Regions from separate parts of the Actinoplanes oblitus genome, predicted to be linked through region 2. Evidence: riboswitches for the same ligand, from Rfam matches in the RefSeq annotation. Region 2 holds a riboswitch; each other region holds the start of a gene.
What was found. A riboswitch is a leader RNA that binds a small molecule or an ion and turns the genes downstream of it on or off. The one in region 2 is predicted to bind cyclic di-AMP.
Positions count from the first base shown of each region.

Region 1: linked by a shared signal. The riboswitch ahead of Actob_RS31665 (LysM peptidoglycan-binding domain-containing protein) and the one ahead of Actob_RS02550 (LysM peptidoglycan-binding domain-containing protein) in region 2 are both predicted to bind cyclic di-AMP.
Region 3: linked by a shared signal. The riboswitch ahead of Actob_RS01765 (coiled-coil domain-containing protein) and the one ahead of Actob_RS02550 (LysM peptidoglycan-binding domain-containing protein) in region 2 are both predicted to bind cyclic di-AMP.
Region 4: linked by a shared signal. The riboswitch ahead of Actob_RS18835 (hypothetical protein) and the one ahead of Actob_RS02550 (LysM peptidoglycan-binding domain-containing protein) in region 2 are both predicted to bind cyclic di-AMP.

Region 1 is NZ_CP126980.1:7,008,775-7,014,024, reverse strand. It holds gene Actob_RS31680 (hypothetical protein) at 1-146, opposite strand, end outside; gene Actob_RS31675 (chromosomal replication initiator protein DnaA) at 335-1,177, opposite strand; gene Actob_RS31670 (GDSL-type esterase/lipase family protein) at 1,383-2,621, opposite strand; gene Actob_RS31665 (LysM peptidoglycan-binding domain-containing protein) at 2,786-3,340, opposite strand; cyclic di-AMP (ydaO/yuaA leader) riboswitch at 3,339-3,514, opposite strand; gene Actob_RS31660 (hypothetical protein) at 3,742-4,335, shown strand; gene Actob_RS31655 (transcriptional regulator) at 4,399-4,737, opposite strand; gene Actob_RS31650 (hypothetical protein) at 4,739-5,250, opposite strand, start outside.
Region 2 is NZ_CP126980.1:572,266-577,515, reverse strand. It holds gene Actob_RS02560 (class I SAM-dependent methyltransferase) at 1-641, shown strand, start outside; gene Actob_RS02555 (saccharopine dehydrogenase family protein) at 1,029-2,267, opposite strand; cyclic di-AMP (ydaO/yuaA leader) riboswitch at 2,696-2,870, shown strand; gene Actob_RS02550 (LysM peptidoglycan-binding domain-containing protein) at 2,870-3,514, shown strand; gene Actob_RS02545 (YybH family protein) at 3,517-3,855, opposite strand; gene Actob_RS02540 (LysR family transcriptional regulator) at 3,947-4,822, shown strand; gene Actob_RS02535 (ExeM/NucH family extracellular endonuclease) at 4,889-5,250, opposite strand, start outside.
Region 3 is NZ_CP126980.1:382,058-387,307, reverse strand. It holds gene Actob_RS01770 (hypothetical protein) at 1-280, shown strand, start outside; gene Actob_RS01765 (coiled-coil domain-containing protein) at 284-1,267, opposite strand; cyclic di-AMP (ydaO/yuaA leader) riboswitch at 1,321-1,459, opposite strand; cyclic di-AMP (ydaO/yuaA leader) riboswitch at 1,668-1,799, shown strand; gene Actob_RS01760 (coiled-coil domain-containing protein) at 1,805-2,842, shown strand; gene Actob_RS01755 (glycoside hydrolase family 65 protein) at 2,907-5,250, opposite strand, start outside.
Region 4 is NZ_CP126980.1:4,187,597-4,192,846, forward strand. It holds gene Actob_RS18825 (helix-turn-helix domain-containing protein) at 1-357, shown strand, start outside; gene Actob_RS18830 (MFS transporter) at 745-2,070, shown strand; gene Actob_RS18835 (hypothetical protein) at 2,440-2,679, opposite strand; cyclic di-AMP (ydaO/yuaA leader) riboswitch at 2,993-3,152, opposite strand; gene Actob_RS18840 (hypothetical protein) at 3,198-4,250, opposite strand; gene Actob_RS18845 (RNA polymerase sigma factor) at 4,231-4,749, opposite strand; gene Actob_RS18850 (peptidase inhibitor family I36 protein) at 5,117-5,250, shown strand, end outside.

The DNA of each region.
Region 1 (5,250 bases), 3.4 Mb from region 2:
GACTTTCCCAGATATGAGAGCAGCGCGAAGGCGAGGCCCGACCCGACGAGAAGCACCAACGGCGCGATCGTCAGCATCCGGAGCACCATTCCCGAGCGGCGGAGCCGATAGGTCACCGTGCCGCCGGTCGAGTGGATCTTCATCACCCGGCGAGTATTTCCCACCCCGGCAAGCCCGTGACCAGCCATTCAGCCGATTCCCGTCGGACCGGGCCGGTGGGCCCGGCCAGCTCAGCCCGGCGCGGCCTCGCGGTCTCGCGCCGGGATCACCGTGCGCTTAGCCACGGGAGCGGGCTGGTGCGGTTGGAGGAGGGCCAGATCGTAGAAAATCGGGGTCAATGGGTCCGGCGGACCGCGAGGATGCCTTTGATCACGCGGTAGAGCCCGTAGAGCATCGGGCCCCACGCCACCACGTAGACCGCGGCGCCCGAGGCCATCGTGGCGAGCGTGATGAAGATGCCCGCGCCGAGCCAGATGGCGCCGACGGTGATGTCGCGCTTGCCCTGGGCGGCGGCCTCGGCCCGCTTGATCTGCTGTTGCACCGGGTCGGATCTGTCGCCTTCGGCGGTCCATTGGTGATACGGCGCGGGTGAGGGGCCCGGCTGCTGCCCATACGGGCCGGGCGCGGCCGGATGGGCGCCCTGCTGGTAGAGGTTGGCCGGGGGAGTGCTGGTCTGCTGCGGGTAGTGGTCGGCAGGAGGCGCGCTGTACTGGTGCGGGTACTGGGTGGCTGGGGGAGTGCTGTATCGCTGCGGGTACTGGTCAGCCGCCGCCCCGCTGAACTGCTGCGGGTACTGGCTCGCCGGGGGGTTGTCGGACTGCCATGGCGAGCCGAGCTGCTGCTGGTCGAAAGCGGCGAAGGGCTGCGGGTGGGGAGCGGCGCCGGGCTGCGGGTGGGGAGCGGCGAAGGGCTGCGGGTGGGGAGCGGCGCCGGGCTGCGGGTGAGAAGCAGCTGCCGGCTGCGGATAGGGAGCGGCGCCGGACTGCGGATAGGGAGCCGAGCCGGGCTGCGGATAGGAGCCACCCGAATACTGCTGGGGCGTGGGCGGGAAGGGGCCCGGCGGCTGCGCCGGATGGGACGCGGAGTACTCCTCCGGCGGGGCGGAGCGGGGTCTCGGCGCCGGCCAGCCGTTCTGGTCAGCCGGGGACGGGTAGCCGGTCGGGTCCGGGTACGTCATGGTGCACCTGCTTCGTCGCTCGAGCGGACGGATGGAAGACATCGAGGAGTACCGGCGTGTGACGGTTCCGGTTCAACCCGATACCCCGCTGCCCTTCGGGGCTGGTGCCGGCCGATCGGCATCGACGTACCCGGATCGCTACCGTGGAGTTTCCTTCGGAAAGCGTATTCCCGCAGGTCGAGCTTCCTGAGTGGGACTGTTTGGCTCAGTCCAGCCAGTCGAGGTCGACAGCTTCGGCGATCACCTGCATGCCCTTGTCGCCAGGGTGCAGGTGGTCGCCGGAGTCGTTCGCCGGCAGGTACCGGGTGGGTGCCGCCGGATCGTGCGTCGCGGTGTCCTGGTCGAGCACCGCGTCACAGCCGCTCCCGGCGCCCCGGACGAAGGCGTTCACCGCGGTCCGGCCCCGCTCCCCGGCACTCGACCAGTATGCGGCCCCGTGGAACGGCGTCAGCGTCGAGCAGATCACCTTGATCCCGGCCGCGTGACCGCGATCGATCAGTTGCCGATAGGCGCCGATGAGCTCGTCGGTGGCCGGCGGGTGTGTGCTGCCGAGGTCGTTCAGCGGATCGTCCGAGATGATCACCCAGCGGACCCCGGTGCGCTGGAGCACGTCCTGGTCGAAGCGGTGCGCCGCGCTCTCGCCCCGCCCGTCCCGGCCGTCGGCGGTCAGCCGGTTGCCGCTGATCCCGGTGTTGACCACGCCGATCGTCCGGCCGTCCGCCCGCAGCCGGTCGGCGAGCAGGTCCGGCCACCGGCGGGCGGCCCCGACCGTCGAGCCCAGCCCGTCGGTGATCGACGCCCCGAACGCCACGATCGTCCCGTCGGCCCCGCTGTCGAACACGTCGAGGCCGGTCAGGAAGAAGTAGCTGCTCGACGTCGTGGCGCCGGACACGGTGGTGGCGGTGAGCTGATCGCCCGTACCGATGTAGGTGTGCTGGGTGGCGAGCGGATGCCGGGTCGTCTCGCCGGTGGTCGCCGGCAGGTAGACGCTGACCGCCAGATCCGCGTCCGCCGGCACCGCGAAGTCCACCCGGTCGCTGGTCACCGAGCCGCCCGCCGGGATGGTCACGGTGGCCTTCCCGCCGAACGTCACCGCGGTGTCGGTCGCCCGCTCAATCCCGCTCCCGGTGGCCCGCCGCGCCACGTGCACCCCGCCGATCACCAGCGGCGTGGTGCCGAACGCGTGGGAGAGCCGCAGCCGTGCCCCGTCGCCGGCGACGCTGGTGTGCACGATCTGCCGGACGGTCTGCCGGTGGAAGGACTGCCCGCCGTCGGTCATCGCGGCACCCCAGGTGGCGACCCAGCCCTCCGCCGCGGCGCCGGCCGAGGGGGATGCCGGAACCGAGCCGGCAACGGTTGCCGGGGGCGAGGCGGACACCGCGCCGCACCCCGCCAGCAGCAGGATCACGCCCCCGGCCAGCCCGGCCGCACCATCCCACCGCATCTGTTCCCCCGTTGCCCGACCCGCGTTCCGCCGGACATCCTCACATCCGCAGTGCTGCGGATGTGGTCAGCAAGGACGCGAATCACCGCGTGGGCAGGTGGTCCGGGCGGTCAGGCGGTGCTTTTCCGCCCCGCCTGACCGCCGTCGCCTGACGACATCGATCGTCAGAGCCGGATCCGCTGCCCCGGGTGGATCCGGCTCGGGCTCTTCAGCTTGCCCTTGTTGAGCTGGTACAGCGTCCGCCAGCCGCCCTTGACGTGGTACTTCCGGGCGATCTTGGCGAGCGTGTCACCGGACTTGACCACGTAGGTCCGGCCCGACGACGTGGCCTTCTTCTTCGCCTTCGAGCCGTGCGACGTCGCCTTGTGGTGGACGCCGGACTTCTTGCCGCACACCGGCCACGGGCTCAGCCCGCGCTTCGCGTACAGCCGGTCGGCGATCTTGATTTGTTCGGCCTTGCTGGCCTTGTCCGCGGTCGAGGCGTACCTGCCCCCGCCGTTGGCCTTCCACGTGCTGCGGCTGAACTGCAAGCCGCCGTAATACCCGTTACCGGTGTTGATGTGCCAGCGGCCGCCCGATTCGCACTTGGCGACCACGTCCCAGTTGACGCTGGATGCCATCGCCGGGGAGGCCGGGGCGAGCAGTACGCCCGCTCCGGTCACGCCGGCGGCCACCAGGCTGAGGGCAGCAAGGCGCGTTCGTCTACCGATCCGAGACATGGATGATCCTCCACGCCTGCGAGGTGAGCTGTCGGGTTCGGGCAGATCGGCCCGGCCGCATCACACGCGGCTTCACCCCGAGGCGCTGTCGTCAGCGCCGGAAACGGTGGGTCCCCCGCTCCTGCCGTCTCATCGCGTCTGTGGATCGGCGGCAGGATTCGGCGGTCCGTCCACAGTGCCCGCCATCGCGGGACGATCGACGGTAACCACACCCCGGGTCGGTCAGCCAAGTTTTCGATGTCCCATAGTGACGTTCTTCACGGTATTCGCCCGATTTGATCTTGTTCCTGCCCCGGAAAGCGAGGCATTTCCGAAAACGGTCATCCGCCCGTCTCCCCGGCATGCCGCATGACCGGCACATCGGGCGGAACCGCTGCCGCTCACGGCGCGTCGGACAGCGCATGGCCGATTCCCCACAGCGCCGGACCGCTCTGCTCACCGCGATCGCCGCGCTCACGCTCTCCGCGTGCGGCAACACCCTTTCCGGTACGGCGACAGCCACCCGTGACGCCGTCCACGCGGCCGCCGCGAACCTGCCCGGCGCCTACACCTACGTCCTCACCTCGAACTGCGGCGAGCGTGCGTTGATCGGCAGGTTCCGGATCACCGTCGACGGCCAGGTGGCCACCGGCGAGCCGGTCGGCGCTGAGGTCGACCCGGGCGTCACGCACTTCCCGGCGATCGCGGAGCTGCTCGCCGAGGTCGACACGGCCGGGCCGGACGCCGTGATCGGGTTCGAGACCGACGCGGCCGGCCGGCCCGCCCGGCTGAGCATCGACCCGCTCCCGGACGCCACCGACGACGAGGCGTGCTACACCTTCGCCGACATCGAGCCGATGGCACCCCGGGACCCCGGGGGTACCGGCCAGGGCAACCCCCTGGGGCGAACGACGTACCGCCCGGACGACCATCGAGCCCATCCGGCGCCGGCCGGGGCGGCGGCGCACGAGGACCTCGCGGTGCTCGAGCTGCCGGCGGCGGTCGGCCGCAACTGACCCGGGATGCCCCGCGGGGCGCCGTCCCCCGGCGCCCCGCGGCAGCGAACCCGGCGTGCGGAGTCAGGACGGGTGATCGTCGAGATCGGCCGCTTTGAGGCGGGCGGTGAGTTGCTCCAGCGCGGAGAGTTCGGCGCGGAGTGCGCGGCGACCCTCACGGGTGAGTTTGACCCAGGTCCGGGGCCGGTTGCCCTCGTACCCTTTGGTCAGGGTGACCAGACCGGCATCGACGAGCACCTGCACGTGACGGTTGAGGTTGCCGTCGGTGAGCCGGAGTTCGGTCCGCAAGGTGGCGAAGGCGCACTCGGGGATCTCGGCGAGCATGACGAGCACGCCCAGGCGTACGCGTTGGTGGGTGACGTCGTCGAGCCCGACTGCCGGGTGTGGCGGTGTCTCGTCCATCTCAGCCGGCTTTCCGGGCGCGTCCGGCGTGGTAGGCGCCGACCACGGCCAGCGGCAGGCTGATCAGCAGCAGGGCGGGCGCGGGACGGTCCAGGCCGAGGAGTGTCAGCTGGCCACCCAGCGCGGGTCCGGAGCCGCCACCCAGCGCCCACGACTGCCAGCCGAGAAGCCCTCCGACGCGTCCGGTCGCGCAGAACTGCCAGGCCAGGGCCGCCATCCAGGCGCCGGAGACGATGATGCCGGTGCTGCGCTCGACGACACCCAGGGCGACCGTCACGGCGGCGACGATGAGCAGCGGGGTGAGCAGGCCCTGCCACCACGACAGTGCGTAAGGGGCCGAGCCGAGTCCGTGCCGTCCGGTCGGTGCGGCGAACAGCGCCAGCAGGCAGAGCAGCCCGGCCACCCCGGCGGCCACCGGGACGCGCCAGTGCACGCGGACCCCATGCCGGCGTTCACGGTGGCGGTACCACTGCGCGACGAGACCGACCGCCAGCGGCGCGGCCACCAGCCAGA
Region 2 (5,250 bases):
ACGCCGCCCGCCTCGGCCCGCCATCCGGCCCCGACGGCATCGGCACCACGGCGACCCACCCGGCACACGCCCAAGGGCACTGGGCGCGCTACAACGCCGGCCACGGCGACCGCGACATCCGGGAAACCCTCCGCCGAGCACTGGACCTGGCCGGGCCCGGACGCGACCGCACCGCCGTCGACCTGGGCTGCGGCGCCGGCCGCGAGACCCGCGCCCTGCTGGAGGCGGGCTGGCGGGTGCACGCCTACGACAGCGAACCCACCATGCTCTCCGCCACCGACCGAACCCACCCGGCCTTGACCGCCCACCTGCTCGCCTTCGAGCAGATCACCGAGCTGCCGCCCGCCGACCTGATCTACGCCGGCTACGCGCTGCCCTACCAGCCCCGCCACTCGTTCGATCGCTTGTGGACCCTGATCCGCGCGGCCCTGCGCCCGGCTGGCCTGATCGCCGTCGACCTGTTCGGCGTGCACGACGCCTGGGCCGGCTCGCCGAACATGACCTTCCTGACCGCCGCCGAAGCCGCCGCCCTGGCCACCGGCCTCACCACCGAACACTGGCACGAGGAGGACGAGGTGGGCCCCGCCTTCAGCGGCCCCAAACACTGGCACGTCTTCGAACTGATCGCCCGTCGCCGCTGACCCGCGTGCGCCGGCCACCGGACGAATCCCGGCAACGGTCCCGATGGCTCGCTGAAGGACCCGGAGAAGACGCTGACGCCCCGATCGGTGGCCGGGACCCGGTCGGTGGCCGGGACCCGGTCGGTGGGGCCGAGACGCCAGCCGTTGAAGGCGGAGAGGCTCACTGCGACGGTCATTTTCAGGTCGGCGGCCCATCGTTCAGCGACGCGTGACGACCGGAATGTCCAGTTTCTCGATCTTCGCCCGCCTACCCCGCCGAACCCGTCAGCCCGCCCTCCCCCAAGGGGGTAGCCCCCGCAATCAGTGTGGCGGAAGTGCGGCCGGGCGGACGGGCGGGCTGTGGACAAAGCTCAACTGTGGACAACCGCGGCGATCCGCCGTCAGCAGCTACACCTTGCGAGCGGTGATCTCGAAGCCAGCCGCCCGGAGCCGGTTCACCAGGGCGTCGCCGATGGCCGTCGCCGGGGTGAGGACGCCGCCCTCCGACGGCGGGAGGGCGTCCCGGTCCAGGACCAGGGCCAGCGCGGACTCGCCGAGCATGACCGCTGTCGCGGCGTAACCGGGGTCGCCCTTGGCGCGGACCCGGGCCGTGTACCGGGCGCCGGTGGTCGTCGTGGTGAAGATGTCCATGGTGAAGTGCCCGTTCTGCTGGACCTTCTCGCTCGGGCCCTCGCCGGGCTTGGGCAGGACGCGGTCCAGCAGGTAGCGGGTGGGCGGCACCGCGAGGCCGGCGACCAGGGCGCCCAGGCCGAGCTTGGTGCCGATGGCCAGGAGCGGGGAGAGCGGCGAGGCGCCGACGCTCATCGCCTCGCGATATCTGAAACCGCGACCGTACGCCCAGCCGCGCAGCGCGTTGGTCCGCCGCACCACCCGGGTGTTGTAGGAGGCCATCACGAACGGGGCGAGCCGGCCCCGCAGTTTCGGGTGCACCTCGGAGGCGGGGATCGTGTCCATGTCGCTCTGCCGGCCCAGCTTCGGCTCGGCGTGCCGGTCCGGGCTCAGCGAGTAGGGACTGCCGGCCACCTTGCGCAGCGACGGCTCCTTTTTCAGTACGTCGACCTGGTTGCGCATCGAGTCGATCGTCCCGCCGCTGAACCCGCCGCTCATGCTGGTCACCACCAGCGTGGTCTCGGTGAGTTCGCCCGCGCCGTCCTGTTCGACCCGCTGGTGCAGCACGTGCACGCCGAGATCGGACGGAATGGAGTCGAAGCCGCAGGAGTGGACGATCCGCGCACCGGTGCTGCGAGCGAGCTCGTGGTTCTCGTCGATGCTGTCCCGGGCGAACAGCACTTCTCCGGTCAGATCGACGTAGTCGGTGCCGGCGGCGGCGCAGGCGTGCGCGAGCGGACGCCCGTACTTGGCGTACGGCCCGACCGTCGTGATGACCACGCGTGTGCGGGCGGCGACCGTGGCCAGCGCTTCGGCGTCCGCGGCGTCGGCGATCAGGACCGGCCAGTCGACGTTCAGCCGGGACTTGACGTCCGCCAGTTTCGCGGCGGAGCGCCCCGCCAGGGCGATGCGGGTGCCGGCCGGCGCGTGCCCGGCGAGGTGTTTCGCCACCAGTGCCCCGACAAAGCCGGTGGCGCCGTAGACGACGACGTCGAAGTCTCGGGGGAGATCGCTCATGGTCGGAGATTGTGCACCCTATGCCTGGCTCGTAGGCAACCCGTGGGTAACAAAGATCGCGCCATGCAGCCAAAATGCGTCTGTCGCCCCGATCGCGCCCAGGGCAGAGGCGCACGGTGTGCGGGAGGAGCGCGCCCGGGCCGCCGATCACGCCGGAACGGCATGCGGGTGAAACTCCAAAAAGCAGGCTCTCTTTACCCACTGCGGACGCTGACAATCCCGCCCCGTCGGGCTTTTCCCCCGCATGGTGGACCACGGTGGTGGCAAGTCCCGGCGCGACTCAAGAACTCGGGGAGTTAGTCACACAAAGGAAGATCAAAGCGGCTAATTTGTGAGAACAAAGTCACCGGCCCCGCTTCCGGTCTTGGTCAGTTCCATGAAGCGGTGGCTACCGTCGACAGTCCGCAATTCGCGGACACCGTGGCCGGAACGCCGAGTCCTGCCTGCTGGTCACGGTCAACAACCCACAGGCATGGAGCGGGGGACCCACAGTTCCTCGGCGCGCTCTCCGGAGCGCACCTCGGGGTGAAGCCGCACTTCAAGCGGCCGGGCTCCTCGGCCCGAACCCGACAGCTCACCTCGCAGGCGTGGAGGAAAACTTCATGCTTCACCTGAACAAGCGGGTTCGTCGTGCCCTGTCCCGGCGAGCCCAGTCCCCGCGCGCCCTGAATCGGCCCGCACAGAGCAAGCGCACCACTCTCAAGCGCACTCTCGGCATCGCCATGGCCGGCCTGGCCGGCGCCATCGGCCTGCTCGCCGTCGAGGCGTCCCCGGCCAGCGCCGCCCCGAACGTGAACTGGGACGCCGTGGCCAAGTGCGAATCCGGTGGAAACTGGAGAATCAACACCGGGAATGGCTATTACGGCGGTTTGCAGTTCAGCCGGGGCACCTGGCGGGCGCACGGCGGCAGCAAATACGGCTCCACCGCCAATCTGGCCTCCAAGAGCGAGCAGATCCTGGTCGCCGAGCGGGTGCTGCGCAACCAGGGCATCGGTGCCTGGCCCACATGCGGACGTCGCGGCCTCACCAAGGCGCGTAAGAGCACGTCGGTGGGCCCCTACCGCCTGGCGTCCTACACGACGCCGCTGAAGGCGACCCGCACCTACGTGGTGAGGCGCGGCGACACCCTGTCCGGCATCGCCGCGCGTTACCGCGTCAAGGGCGGATGGAAGGCCCTTTACCGCGCCAATGCGAGTCGCCTGAGCAGCCCGAACCGGCTTCGGGTGGGCCAGCCTCTGGCGATCTGAGGTCAGGACCGACCCAGCTCCGGGTGGTCCAGCACGCGCAACCAGGAGCCGTCGGGCTGACGGCGGACGACCTGTGCCCGCGCCCCGGCTCCGTCTTTCGGCGGGGTCGAGGTGAGGGCCAGGTCGCCGCTGATCAGCGTGGGCAGCGGGGTCTCGGGCTCGAAAGCCGGCATTTTCGGCAGGAGCTCCGCCCACAGCTTCTGGATCGCGGCGCGGCCGACGGTCTCGCTGCCTGGCGGATAGGCCATCACGGCGTCCTCCTCATACAGCAGCGCGAGGCCCTCGGCGTCTTTGGCATTGGCGCGCTCGACGAACAAACGGGTCAAGTCCTCCGGGTGCATTGCCTTCTCTCGTTCGCTCATGACTCCACCTTGCCGCGCGTGGCTCCACAAGTCCAACGAATGGTTTTCATACCTACTACAATCAGGACTCATGGATCTGCGGCAGCTGGAGTACTTCGTCGCGGTCGCCGAGACCGGCAGCTTCACCCGGGCCGCGACCCGGGTGCACATCACCCAGTCCGGGGTGAGTGCCCAGATCAAGGCGCTGGAGCAGGAGCTCGGCGCGGAGCTCTTCGACCGCAGCGGCCGGGTTGCCCGGCTGACCGAGGCCGGCTCGGCGGCGCTGCGGCACGCCCGGGCGGCACTCGATTCGACACTGGACCTGCGGGACGCGATCGACGACGTCAAGGGGCTGGTCCGGGGCCGGCTGACCATCGGGATGGTGATCGGCTGCGAGGTGGCGCCGCTGTTCGACGCGCTCGCCGGGTTCCACCGTGAGCATCCCGGCATCGAGCTGGAGCTGGCCGAGGCGAACTCGGATCACCTGGTCGCCGGGGTGCGCGCCGGCAGCCTCGACGTCGCCCTGGCCGGGCTGGCCGGCGAGCCACCCGACCATCTCGCCTCCCGGATCATCGCGAGCGAGCGTCTGGTGGCGCTGACCGCGCCAGGCAGTGAACTCGCTGCTCGGGGCAGTGTCACTGTCACCGGGCTCACCGCGTACGAAATAATCTGCCTGCCGGAAGGGACCGGCATCCGGGACGTTCTGGATCGGGCCTTCGCCGGGGTGACCGGGCTGCGACCGGCGGTCGCGCTCGTCGCCACCTCGCCGGACACCGTGGCCGGCCTGGCCCGCCGCGGCCTGGGGGTCGCCGTGCTCAGCGAGTCGATTGCCGCCGCGCATCCGGACCTGGTCAGCATCCCGGTCGACGGGGTCGGCATCGCGGCGCTGCTCGCGCTGGTCTGGCAGGACCGGGCAAGTCCGGCGCTGTCCGCCTTCCTGCGTCACTGCGACGCGGCCTTCCGCTGACCGCGACATGACGGCAGCCCCCGCCGCGACGCGACGGGGGCTGCCGGCGGAACTACGACAGCGGGACTACTTCGTGATCCGCTGTGTGTGGGTCGCGACGAACGACTGGTTGCCCGCCTTGTCGGTCGCCCACCAGGAGACCTTCAGCGTGCCCTTGTCGACACCGGAGACCGCAGCGTGCCACCCGAAGAACGGGTCGAGCAGCGCGTTCACCGCCGTGGCGCGAGCCGACGCGTCCTTCTCCGAGGAGGCGACGGTCCAGGTACCGGCCGCGTAGTAGTACCACTTGCCGGACCGCTGCTCGATCAGCTTCACCGAGACGGTGTCGACACCCGAGCCGAGGTCGACGACAGTGCCGTTGACCTGCTGCCAGGAGGCTGCCCGGTCGGCGTCCCGGGGCAGGGTCAGACCGGCCACCGGGGCGATGA
Region 3 (5,250 bases), 190 kb from region 2:
CACCGGCCTCGGGCCGGTTCCGGCGCGGCCCACGGTGGTGACCGGCGCGGCCGTCGTGGGCGCCTGGCGCAGCCCGGACGGCACGGTCGAGCTGCGGCTGCGCACCGACGGGACGTACGCGGGCGAGGTGGCCGGCCGCCGGAAGCGGGCGATCGGCACCTATCGCATCGACGGCGCCTCGGTCGTCCTGCACGACGCGGCGTCCGGCCTGAGCACCCCGGTCAACGTCCGGCACGAGGGCGAACTGGAGATGGCCGGACACCGCCTGCTCCCGATCTGAGACTTACGTCACCGAAAGGTGCACGTGGTTGGTGTGGTCGGTCGACGGCGTGCCACCGGCCCCGCTGTACGACTTCCACCCGCTGCTCGGCAACCAGATCCGTTTGAACCAGATCACGTAGAGCACGCCGAGCGTGTCCGAGTTGTGGATGAAGTAGTTCGCCAGGTTGGTGCCGTACGTCTTGCTGGCCCCGGTCGCCACCCCGCCGAAACCGTTCTTGTCGGCGGCGAAGTCGCAGGCCCGGCCCTTCGGGTGCTCCCCGCTGTTCTGCGGGCGGTAGCAGGCGACGTAGCGGGTGAAGCCGGCCTTCTGCGCCTGCTTCATCGCGTACAGCAGGCGCGGGCTGATGCAGCCGTCCGTCGTCGGGTCGGGCACGCAGCTGCCGTCCAGGTTGCCGCTCGGCTTGTCGGCGTCCGCACTGCTGCCCCCGCCGGAGTCGTCATCGGCGGCGTCGCCCTGATCGGCGTCCTTGAGCGCCTTCTCGGCCTGCGCCTTGCGCTTGGCCATCACGTTGACCTGCTTCTGCTGGTCGATGATGGCCGCGTCGATCCCGGTCTTGGCCGTCTGCCGGTCGGTCCGGGTGTTCTTCAGGTCGGCGATCGCCTGGTTCTGCCGGGCCGCCACGGTGGTCAGCAGCTGGGCCCGGTCCAGGAAGCCGGCCGACGAGTCGGCGCCGAGCAGCGCGCTGATCGGGCCGAGCCGGCCCATCGTGTACGCCTGCTCGGCGTACTTGTTGAGCGTCACCTGCTGCGGGCCGAGGGCCGCGTCCAGCTTCTTCAGCTCGGCGGCCAGCTGGGTCTGCTGCTGCTTGGATTTCGCGAGCTTCGCCTTGGCCGCCAGGTAGCCCTTGGAGGCCTCTTCGAGCTTGTCGAGCATGGCCTTCTTGCCACCCTCGCCGTCGTCACCGGACTCCCCCGGCGCGGCCAGGGGCCGGGGCGCCGCGGCTGCCGGTCCGGCGACCCCGGCGATCCCACATGCGGCGACCACGAGCGCTAGAAAGGCAGCCCATCGTCGCCGCGCAGTCACATGCTGCACTGGCTGTTTCCTCCCGTCGGCCGCCGGCCGGGTTAGCTGACGGGCTCGGGATGAAGGAAAGGTCCCTACCGCGGGATGCGGATTCGCCCCGGAAGAAAAATGGATCCCCGGCTCGCTCGTTATGCGATTAGGCGGCGGTTCCCGGCTGGGAACCGGGACGACCATACCTCAGCGGATCGACGAATCGACAGTTCTCACACCCATCGCGACGGCGCAGTCACCAGTCGTGATGCGCTTACGGAAAGTCGTTGTGCGGTAACTATTTTGGCCCTTTTCCGGACCCTGATGTCCCGTGCTATCTCAGGTAAGCTTGCCGCCGGTCCTGCCAGGACGGCACCGCCCCCGAGTTGCCGGCAGGCCGCCGCCTAATCACCGAAAGGTGAGCCGGGGAACCAGGTAGGTGGGGTGAATCCGCGTCATGCGGTAGGGATAGCTTCCGTCCCGAACCCGTCAGCTAACCCGGTCGGCGGTGACAAGGAAGGATTGTTGATGACCGCACGTCCCCGCCGGTGGCTGACGCTTGCCCTGGCGCCGCTGGTGACCGCCGCCATATTCGTGGCCCCGATCACCCCGGCACACGCTGCCCCTGGAGGCAGCGGCACGACCGCTGAGGAAGGGGAGGCGAGCGACGACCTCTCCGACCAGATCGAGGCCACGAACCGCCGGTTCGTGAACGCCAAGGCAGCGGTCGCGAAATCGAAGAAGACCCAGATCCAGCTGGCCGCCCAGATCAAGACCGCCGAGGCTCGGCGCGACCAGTTGGTCCCCGAGGTCAACGCGATCGCCAAGCAGCAGTACCAGGTCGGCAACCTGAGCTCGCTGAGCTTCCTGCTGCGGGCCAGCGACTCCGCCGACTTCCTGGACAAGGCGGTCAGCCTGGAGGAGATCAACAAGCTGCACGACGAGAAACTGCACGAGCTGAACACCCTGCTGCAGGACATCACCGCGGACAAGACCCGGCTCGACGCCGAGGTCAAGAACCAGGAGCAGCAGCTCTCGGTGCAGAAGAAGCTGCACGACTCGGCCGAGGACCAGCTCGAACTGCTCGGCGGTGGCACCGGCATCAACAAGACCATCACCGCCGGGTTCGTCGACGCCAAGTCGCCGACCGCCGCCCCGGCACCGCGCAACTCCGACGGCGGTTTCTCGCCGGAGTCCTGCAACCAGGACGACCCGACCACCGACGGCTGCATCACCAAGCGCACCCTGCACCTCTACAAGGAGGTGAAGAAGGCCGGCTTCAACATGTTCGTCGGCTGCCACCGCGACGGTGGCCCGTTCGAGCACCCGAAGGGCCGCGCCTGCGACTGGTCGTTGCAGAAGAGTGGCTTCTCGTCGGCGACCGGCAACGCCAAGATGATGCGGTACGGCAACGACCTCACCGCGTTCCTGGTGCGCAACGCCGATCGGCTCGGCATCTACTACGTCATCTGGTACAAGCAGATCTGGTTCCCGGCGACCAACAACTGGCACGCCTACCACGGTCCGAGTGATCACACCGACCACGTGCACGTGTCGCTGCTGTAGTCACGTCAGTCCTGATGAGAACGGCCCCCACCCGTCCGGGCGGGGGCCGTTCTCTCGTGGTGTCTCAGTGGTGCGGCGTCGCGCGCCGCACCGGGGCACGCCCGGCCGGCTGCGCCGGTGCCGGGCCGGCCGGCCCGGCCGACGGGATCGCCATGGTCACCGGGCGGACCTGGGTGACCTCGATCTCCTTGCCGTGGTGCAGCAGGGTGAGCCGGGCCGAGCCGCCGCCGTTGCGCAGCGAGTAGGTGACCTCCTCGGCGGTGACGTTGACCCGCAGCCGCAGCCCCCGCCAGAGCAGCGAGAAGTCCAGGTTGTTGATCCGGCTGGGCAGCCGCGGCGCGAACGACAACTGGCCGTTGAAGTCACGCATCCCGCCCAGGCCGGCCACCAGTGCGATCCAGGAGCCGGCCAGCGACGCCACGTGCACGCCGTCCCGCGCGTTCTGGTGCAGGTCGTGCAGGTCCATCAGGGCGGCCTCGCCCAGATAGTCGTGGGCCAGCTCGAGGTGCCCGGTCTCGGCCGCCATCACCGCCTGGATGCAGGCGGACAACGACGAGTCCCGGACCGTCCGCGCGTCGTAGTACGCGAAGTTCCGGGTCTTCTCCTCCGGGGTGAACGCGTCCCCCCGGATGTACATCGCCATCACCAGGTCGGCCTGCTTGACCACCTGCTTGCGGTACAGGTCGAAGTACGGGTAGTTGAGCAGCAGCGGGTAGCCCTCCGGCGGGGTGTTCTCGAAGTCCCACTCCTGCAACCGGGTGAAGCCCTCGCACTGCTGGTGGACGCCGAGCTCCTTGTCGTACGGGATGTGCACGGCCGCCGCCGCGTCCCGCCAGGAGGCCGCCTCCTCGTCGTCGACCCCGAAGCGCCGCGCCAGGTCCGGATGCCGCTTGCAGGCCTCCACCGCGGTCATCAGGTTCTGCTGCGCCATCAGGTTGGTGTAGATGTTGTCGTTCACCACGGCCGTGTACTCGTCGGGCCCGGTGACGCCGTCGATGTGGAACCGCCCGTGCCGGTCGTGGTGGCCCAGCGAGCGCCACAGCCGGGCGGTCTCCACCAGCAGCTCCAGGCCGACCTCACGCTCGAAGTCGTAGTCGCCGGTGGCCTGGACGTAGCGCCGGACCGCGTCGGCGATGTCCGCGGCGATGTGGAAGCCCGCGGTGCCGGCCGGCCAGTACCCGGAGCACTCCTGGCCGCGGATGGTCCGCCACGGGAACGCGGCACCCTGCAGGCCCAGCGTCTGCGCCCGCTCCCGGGCCAGGTCCAGCGTCGAGTGCCGCCAGCGCAGCACGTCCGCCGCCGCCGAGGGCTGGGTGTAGGTGAGCGCGGGCAGCACGAACGTCTCGGCGTCCCAGAACGTGTGGCCGTCGTACCCGGGACCGGTGAGGCCCTTGGACCCGATCGGGCGTTTCTCCGCCCGGGCACCGGCCTGCAGCGTGTGGAAGAGACCGAAGCGGACCGCCTGCTGCACCTCCGGGTCACCCTCGACGCGCACGTCGGAGTGGTCCCAGAAGGCGTCGAGGTACTCCCGCTGCTGCTGGACCAGGCCCTCCCAGCCGTCCAGCCGGGCGCTGGCCAGCGCGGCGCCGACCTGATCGCGCAGGGCGGGCAGCGAGCGCACGCTGGACCAGCCGTACGCCGCCAGCTTGACCACCCGCAGCTTCTGCCCCGGCTCCAGCCGGCAGGCCACCGTGGTGCGCAGCCAGTCGCCGTGCCCCTCGGTGGTGATCGCGTGCCGGCCCGGCGTCTCCACCAGGTGCTCCATGGCCGCGGCCATCCGCAGGTCACTGACCTTGGTGCGGTGCACCAGCAGGCCGCCGGACCGCTGCTCGAGCATCTCCTCGGCCTGCAGCGGGTGCTCCAGCACCGCCGCCACCCGCGGGTCCTTGCTCATCGGCGGGAGCTGCTCGTTGGCCACCAGCTCGGACTGCAGGATCAGCCGGGCCGCGCCGTCCAGCGGCTCCACCTCGTAGAGGAAGGCGACGACCGCCCGCTGAGTGAAGGAGACCAGGCGCACGGTGCGCACCCGGACGCCCTGGCCGGACGGGGAGACCCACTCCACCACCCGCTCCAGGGTCCCGGCGCGCAGGTCCAGGCAGCGCTCGTGGGAACGCAGCTCGCCGTATCGCACATCGAACGGCTCGTCGTCGACCAGCAGCCGCATCAGCTTGGCGTTGGTGACGTTGACCATGGTCTGGCCGGACTCCGGGAAGCCGTATCCGCCCTCGGCGTGCGGCAGCGGCCGCAGCTCGTAGAACGAGTTCAGATAGGTGCCGGGCAGGCCGTGCGGCTCGCCCTCGTCCAGGTTGCCCCGTATCCCGATGTGGCCGTTCGAGAGCGCGAACACCGACTCTGACTGGGCCAGCAGGTCCAGGTCCAGCCGGGTCTCCCGGATGTGCCAGGGGTCG
Region 4 (5,250 bases), 3.6 Mb from region 2:
AAACGCGGCGGCCGGCGCCGCACAGCAGACGCGCAGACCGACAGCCCAGATGCCACCACCACCCACCAGGCTGCCCCCGCGGTGGGCACCACCGGTTGGCAGCAGCGGACGCGGATGACCGCCGACGAGCAGGAAAAGGCCGCCGACGAGGTCCTACGCCTGTACACCGAAGAACGCAAGTCGGTTAGGCAAATCACCGTCCAGACCGGCCTCAGGCGGGGCACCGTCAACCGGCTGCTGAACTTGAGAAACGTCGAGCGGCGCTCCCGCAACGGCGGTCGGCGATCAACCCTTACCGCAGCACCGACCGACGGTGTTCAGCACACCGAGCCCCGCCCAGCCGGACCCCTATCGTGACCCGCCGCAGCAGCCACCGGCTCGCCCAGCGCGGCACTCACGCCGACTGGCACCCGCGCCCGCGCCTGACGGGAACCGGGCACAGCAGGGCGAGCACCACGACCGTGCTGGCCCTGCTGCACCCGGCCCGGCACACCGCGAGCCGGCCGGGCACCGGCGACACCCGGAGCCCCGGCCTGACGAGCGCGGACACCGACCACAACACCACCCAGCACGCCACCGCCGACACACCTGCTTCGAACGACAGCATCAGGTTGCACCCGACGGCGCCGACACACGTTGTGCCCATCACCGGCATGTGCCCGCCCGGTCGCCGACGGCCTCGGCGGGCGGCAACGATCGTGCTGCCGGCCATAGCCGTCTTGGTCCGGGTTTGAGCGGGAGCCAATGTCCCCCTTCTTGCGCGTGATCAACCGGTCGGCCGCCCGGACGCTGCGCGGCTGCCCCGGCGCGCATGCCCGGGCCGGCCACCAGCAGCCTTTCGGACTGGCCGTACTGCTGGTGGCCCGGGGAGCCGCGCTGACGGCGAACCGGATGCTGCTGGTCGTACTACCCGCGATGGTTCTGGCGGTCACCGGAAGCGTGGTCCAGACCGGCCTGATCACCCTGTGCCAGGTGCTGCCGTGGGTCGTCATGCAAGTTCTGTCCGGGCCCCTCCTCGACCGCGTCGCACCGCAGCGCATCGGTGCCTGCGGCGACCTGCTCTCGGCCACAGTGATGGTGGTCCTCGCCGTCACCGGCCTGCCACCGCTGTGGCTGCTGGCGGTCCTGATGGCCGCGGTCGGCGCAGCCGACGGCCCGGCCACCGCCGCGAAGACCGTGCTGCTGCGCCCGGTCGCCGAGGACACCGGCATCGCCCTGATACGGGCCACCGGCTGGACGACCGCCGTCGAACGCAGCGCCGGCCTCGGCCCCTACCTCGGCGGCCTCGCCTACACCCGTTGCGGCCTCACCGTCACCCTGCTCCTGGTCGCGACCCTGTTCGCCCTCGGCTCCCTCGCATCCGCGACGATCAGCACCCCCGTCCGGCACGAACCCGCCACCGGCACCTACCGCCAGCAGTTCGCCACCGGCGTCCGATTCCTGCACGCCGACCGCTCCCTGGCCGCACTGATGATCATGTTCGCGGTCACGAACATGCTGGACCGGGCCCTATTCGGCGGCCTGCTACCGGTCTGGGCCAGCCGAGGCGGCCACGACACCGAAACCACCGGCCTGGCGATCAGCGCATTCGCCGGCACCGCCGCGGTGACCGCCGCCCTCATGGGCTGGCGCGGCGACCGCCTCGACTCCCACCGCCGCGGCATCTATCTCGCCGGCATGTCGATCGCCGGGGTGAGCCGGTTCGCCGTCATCGCGCTCAACGCACCACCGACGCTCGTCCTGATCGTCTGGGCCGTCGCCGGCCTCGGCTCCGGCGCAGGCAACCCGGTCATCGAGGCCATCCAGTGCGACCGGATCCCGGAACACCTGCAGGGCCGGATCCGCACCCAGATCATCGCGGGAGCCTGGACCGGCATCCCGTTCGGTGGCCTCGCCGCCGCCGCCCTACTCACCCTCGGCCTACCCGCAGCGCTCTGGCTCTGCGCCACCGCCTACCTCGCCGCGGTCGCCTACCCCGGCTGGCGTGTCACCTGGCACACCACACCAACCACCCGCAGCCGTCCCGCACCCGTGCCAGCCACCTCCATCGTCGCCGGAGAATCCGCATGAGCCCCTTCGCGCGCCCCGAACCGGCCACCGCGACCAGCGCTGCACGTCGCCGGCTGGGCCATCGCCCACGCCCAAGCTGAGGCGTTGAGTTCCCGAAGGTGGCACGCCGATGCGGGTTGACGATATGCCGAGGGCTGGGTGAGGGTGGGAGTGATCACCAAGGTCAATCATGTACCTCGGCCGGGTACTGGACACGGCTAATGTCGGACGTGGTGTCCGATGTGATCGCCCGTGATCACCTGTTTTCCGCGATTGGACATAAAAGTTGTTCCCGCAGTGAGCAGATGGCTAGCTGCCGCTGCTGGCGGATAGACGGCCTGCGGGTGACCCGCCCCTTGCGGAGCGGGCCACCACAGGGCCGGGCGGGGGTTAGTGCCGGAATTTCCAGGCTCGCAGCACGACCTCCGTTACCTTGAGGGCGGATCCGGCGACCAACACCATGGTCGTCGGGTCCGCACTCCCGGCCAGCGCCAGCAGCTTCTCGGCGATCTCCAGAACCCCGGCGATGATCAGGGTCTGGTCGAGCGCCTTACTGATCTGCTGGACGCGCTCCGGCCGCTCGGGCAGCCGGCCGGAGTTGCCGCCCTGGCCTTGCGCGTTCTCAGGCAAGGGAGTCTCCCTTCTCGATGCGACAGAACCTGCCGGCCAGGGGCCGGCGCTCGCCCGGCAGAAGGCCGGGCGATGCTCGATGACATCGGGATGGGGCAGGGCGGTGCGGTGAAGCCCGTGGGTGCTCGCCAGAGTTACGTCACGACACAAAACCGGGGGATAGCAACGTGGGTGCCGGCGCCTCGTCGACCGGGCCGCTGCGGCGCGATGGTCGTGCCGGGCACGACGACGCCGCCCGATCCGGGCGGACCAGACGGCGTCGCGGCGACCGGCAAACGGCCAGCGTGGAACTTCGCGTGCATGTATGTGTCTTCCTGAAGAAGGAAACCGCCTACCGGGTTAGCTGACGGGTTCGGGCAGGAAGCAGGCCCTACCGGCCAAGGTCAGCCGGATTCACCCCGTGGCCGCCGCTAGCGTGCAGCAGCGGCCGAGTGGTTCCCCGATTCACCGAAGTGACTCAACGGTTGGTGCAGCGTGCGTGACAGGTCGTGCAGCTTGGGGGGCGCGGCGCAGCCTCGTCAGCCGGGGCTGCTGGTGTGGGTCGCATCAATGAATAGCAGAGAGTCCGACAAGGCAGGAGTCGGGATTCTGACACCCGGCGGAGGCCGCAACCAGACCGTGTCATAAGCGAGCATCCGGCCGGTCCGCGGGTCGAACACGGCGATGTCCCGGACGGCGCCCTGCTGGCTGTCGGCGACCACGGCTAAGCCGCGCCGACCGATTCCGCCGTCGACTATTCCAGCGACTTTCAGGCCGGCCGGAGTGTCGGCGAGTGCCTGCAGCAGCGCGGCCCGTTGCTGCGGACTCGGGTCGTGGAACCGGAACACCTCGCGGACCGCGCGCAGGGTGGCCTGCGGGCCGTCCGCGGGATCCTGCTGCTCGGCGAGCTGGCTGGACACCTGGAACACGTTGTCCGCCAACCGCGGCGCCACCACCGGCATCTGCCCATCCCCGTAGGAGACGTCCTGGCCGGGATCCGGGGGCCGGATCGGACCGGGATCCTCGCCGGGACTCCAGCCGGGCACGCTCGTACGGGTCTGGCGGCCGGCCTGTTGCGGCGTCCACCAGCGCTGCTCGTCATGGACGGTCACCGCGTCGTGCCCAGCGGTCGCCTCCCGCGCCCAGACCCGGGTGCGGGTATAGGTGTAGCGGCCGGTGTTGGCTGGCGTGGACAGTTTCGCCACCGTCTGGGACAGCGTGGTCAGTTCTGCCCGGGCGTCGCGCCACTGCCCGGGCTCGGGTAGCGGCAGCAACCACACGCCGCCCGCTGGAGCTGAGGCCGACGGCACGGCGCCCGGTGGGCGGCGGTCGACGATCGCCCAGGTGCCGGCGAGCGCGACCAGGACCGTAACGAATACGGCGGCCTGTCGGGTGATCGTGCGCAGCAGAGCCTGCCGGGCACGGCGGCGCCGCAGGCGCACCCCGGCCACGATCTGCGCGGCGGTGAGCGACAACGTCGCCGGTGGATCCTGCGGTTCGCCGGGTGGTGGACTCAGTGCGGCGACGTGCAGGGGGACCACCTCCAGGTCGGTGTAGCCGCGGCGGACGGGATCAGGCCCCGGGACGGACATGGTTCTTGGCTCCCTTCGTCGTAGTCGGTCTCGGCAGGCCCGGCCCGGCGGCGTCGGGCGCTGCCATCGCACGTCGCAGCACCGCCAGGGCGCGGCAATACCTGTTGGAGACGTCCTTCGGCGTCGTTTTCATCGCCGCGGCGATCTCGGCGTTGCCGAAGCCGTCGGCCCGCAGGACCAGCACCGCCCGGTCACGCTTACTCAGCAGGTCGCCGGCGATCGCGAAGATCCGTTCCCGCTGTTCGCGGCCGTACACGGCCTCGAAGGTGGGGTCGTTGCCAACCGGGACCGCATCCAGATCGCAGCCCCAGAACGTCAGGCGGCGGTATCTGATGTTGAGCGCCCGGCGGGTGACGACCGTGGTCAGCCACGCGCGCCAGGAGTCCGGCGGCCTCTTGTAGCGGCGCAGGTGCCTAGCCATCGCGACCACGGTGTCCTGGACCGCGTCCTCGGCCTTCTGCCGGTCCTGGAGGATCCCGAACGCAGTACGCCAGAGCATGTCCTTGTGCTCCGACCATGCCCTTTCGATCTCCGCTGATCTTTCGCTGCCGTCCAACGCGCTCCTCTTCACGGGCAACGCCGCCCGATCCGGGCAGACTCTTCACCCCTTAAGTACGCGGCGCCGTTCCGAATCCGCCGCGCCGCAACGACCGTGACAAGACCGATACCTAAGCGTTCCGAAAGGCGGCACCGAGATCAAGATCATCAATTATGGATCTTCACTCGAACGGGCGAAATGGTGGCACCTGCAGCTGATGCAAACCCGCTCCCATCTCGGCACATTCATGCACTCCAATTGATGTTCAAGAATTGATAGGGTTCCTGCTATTGACATTTGTCGAGCTGAATGACAACGGGGGTCGCTCATGAATCGCTTCAGCCTGCGCTACCTGCAGACTGCTGCTTTGATCACGACATGCGTCCTGGCAGCCACGCTCAGCGCCCAGCCCGCAGCCGCCTACCCGGCCGACACCACGCGAGCCGCGATGGCCGCATACCT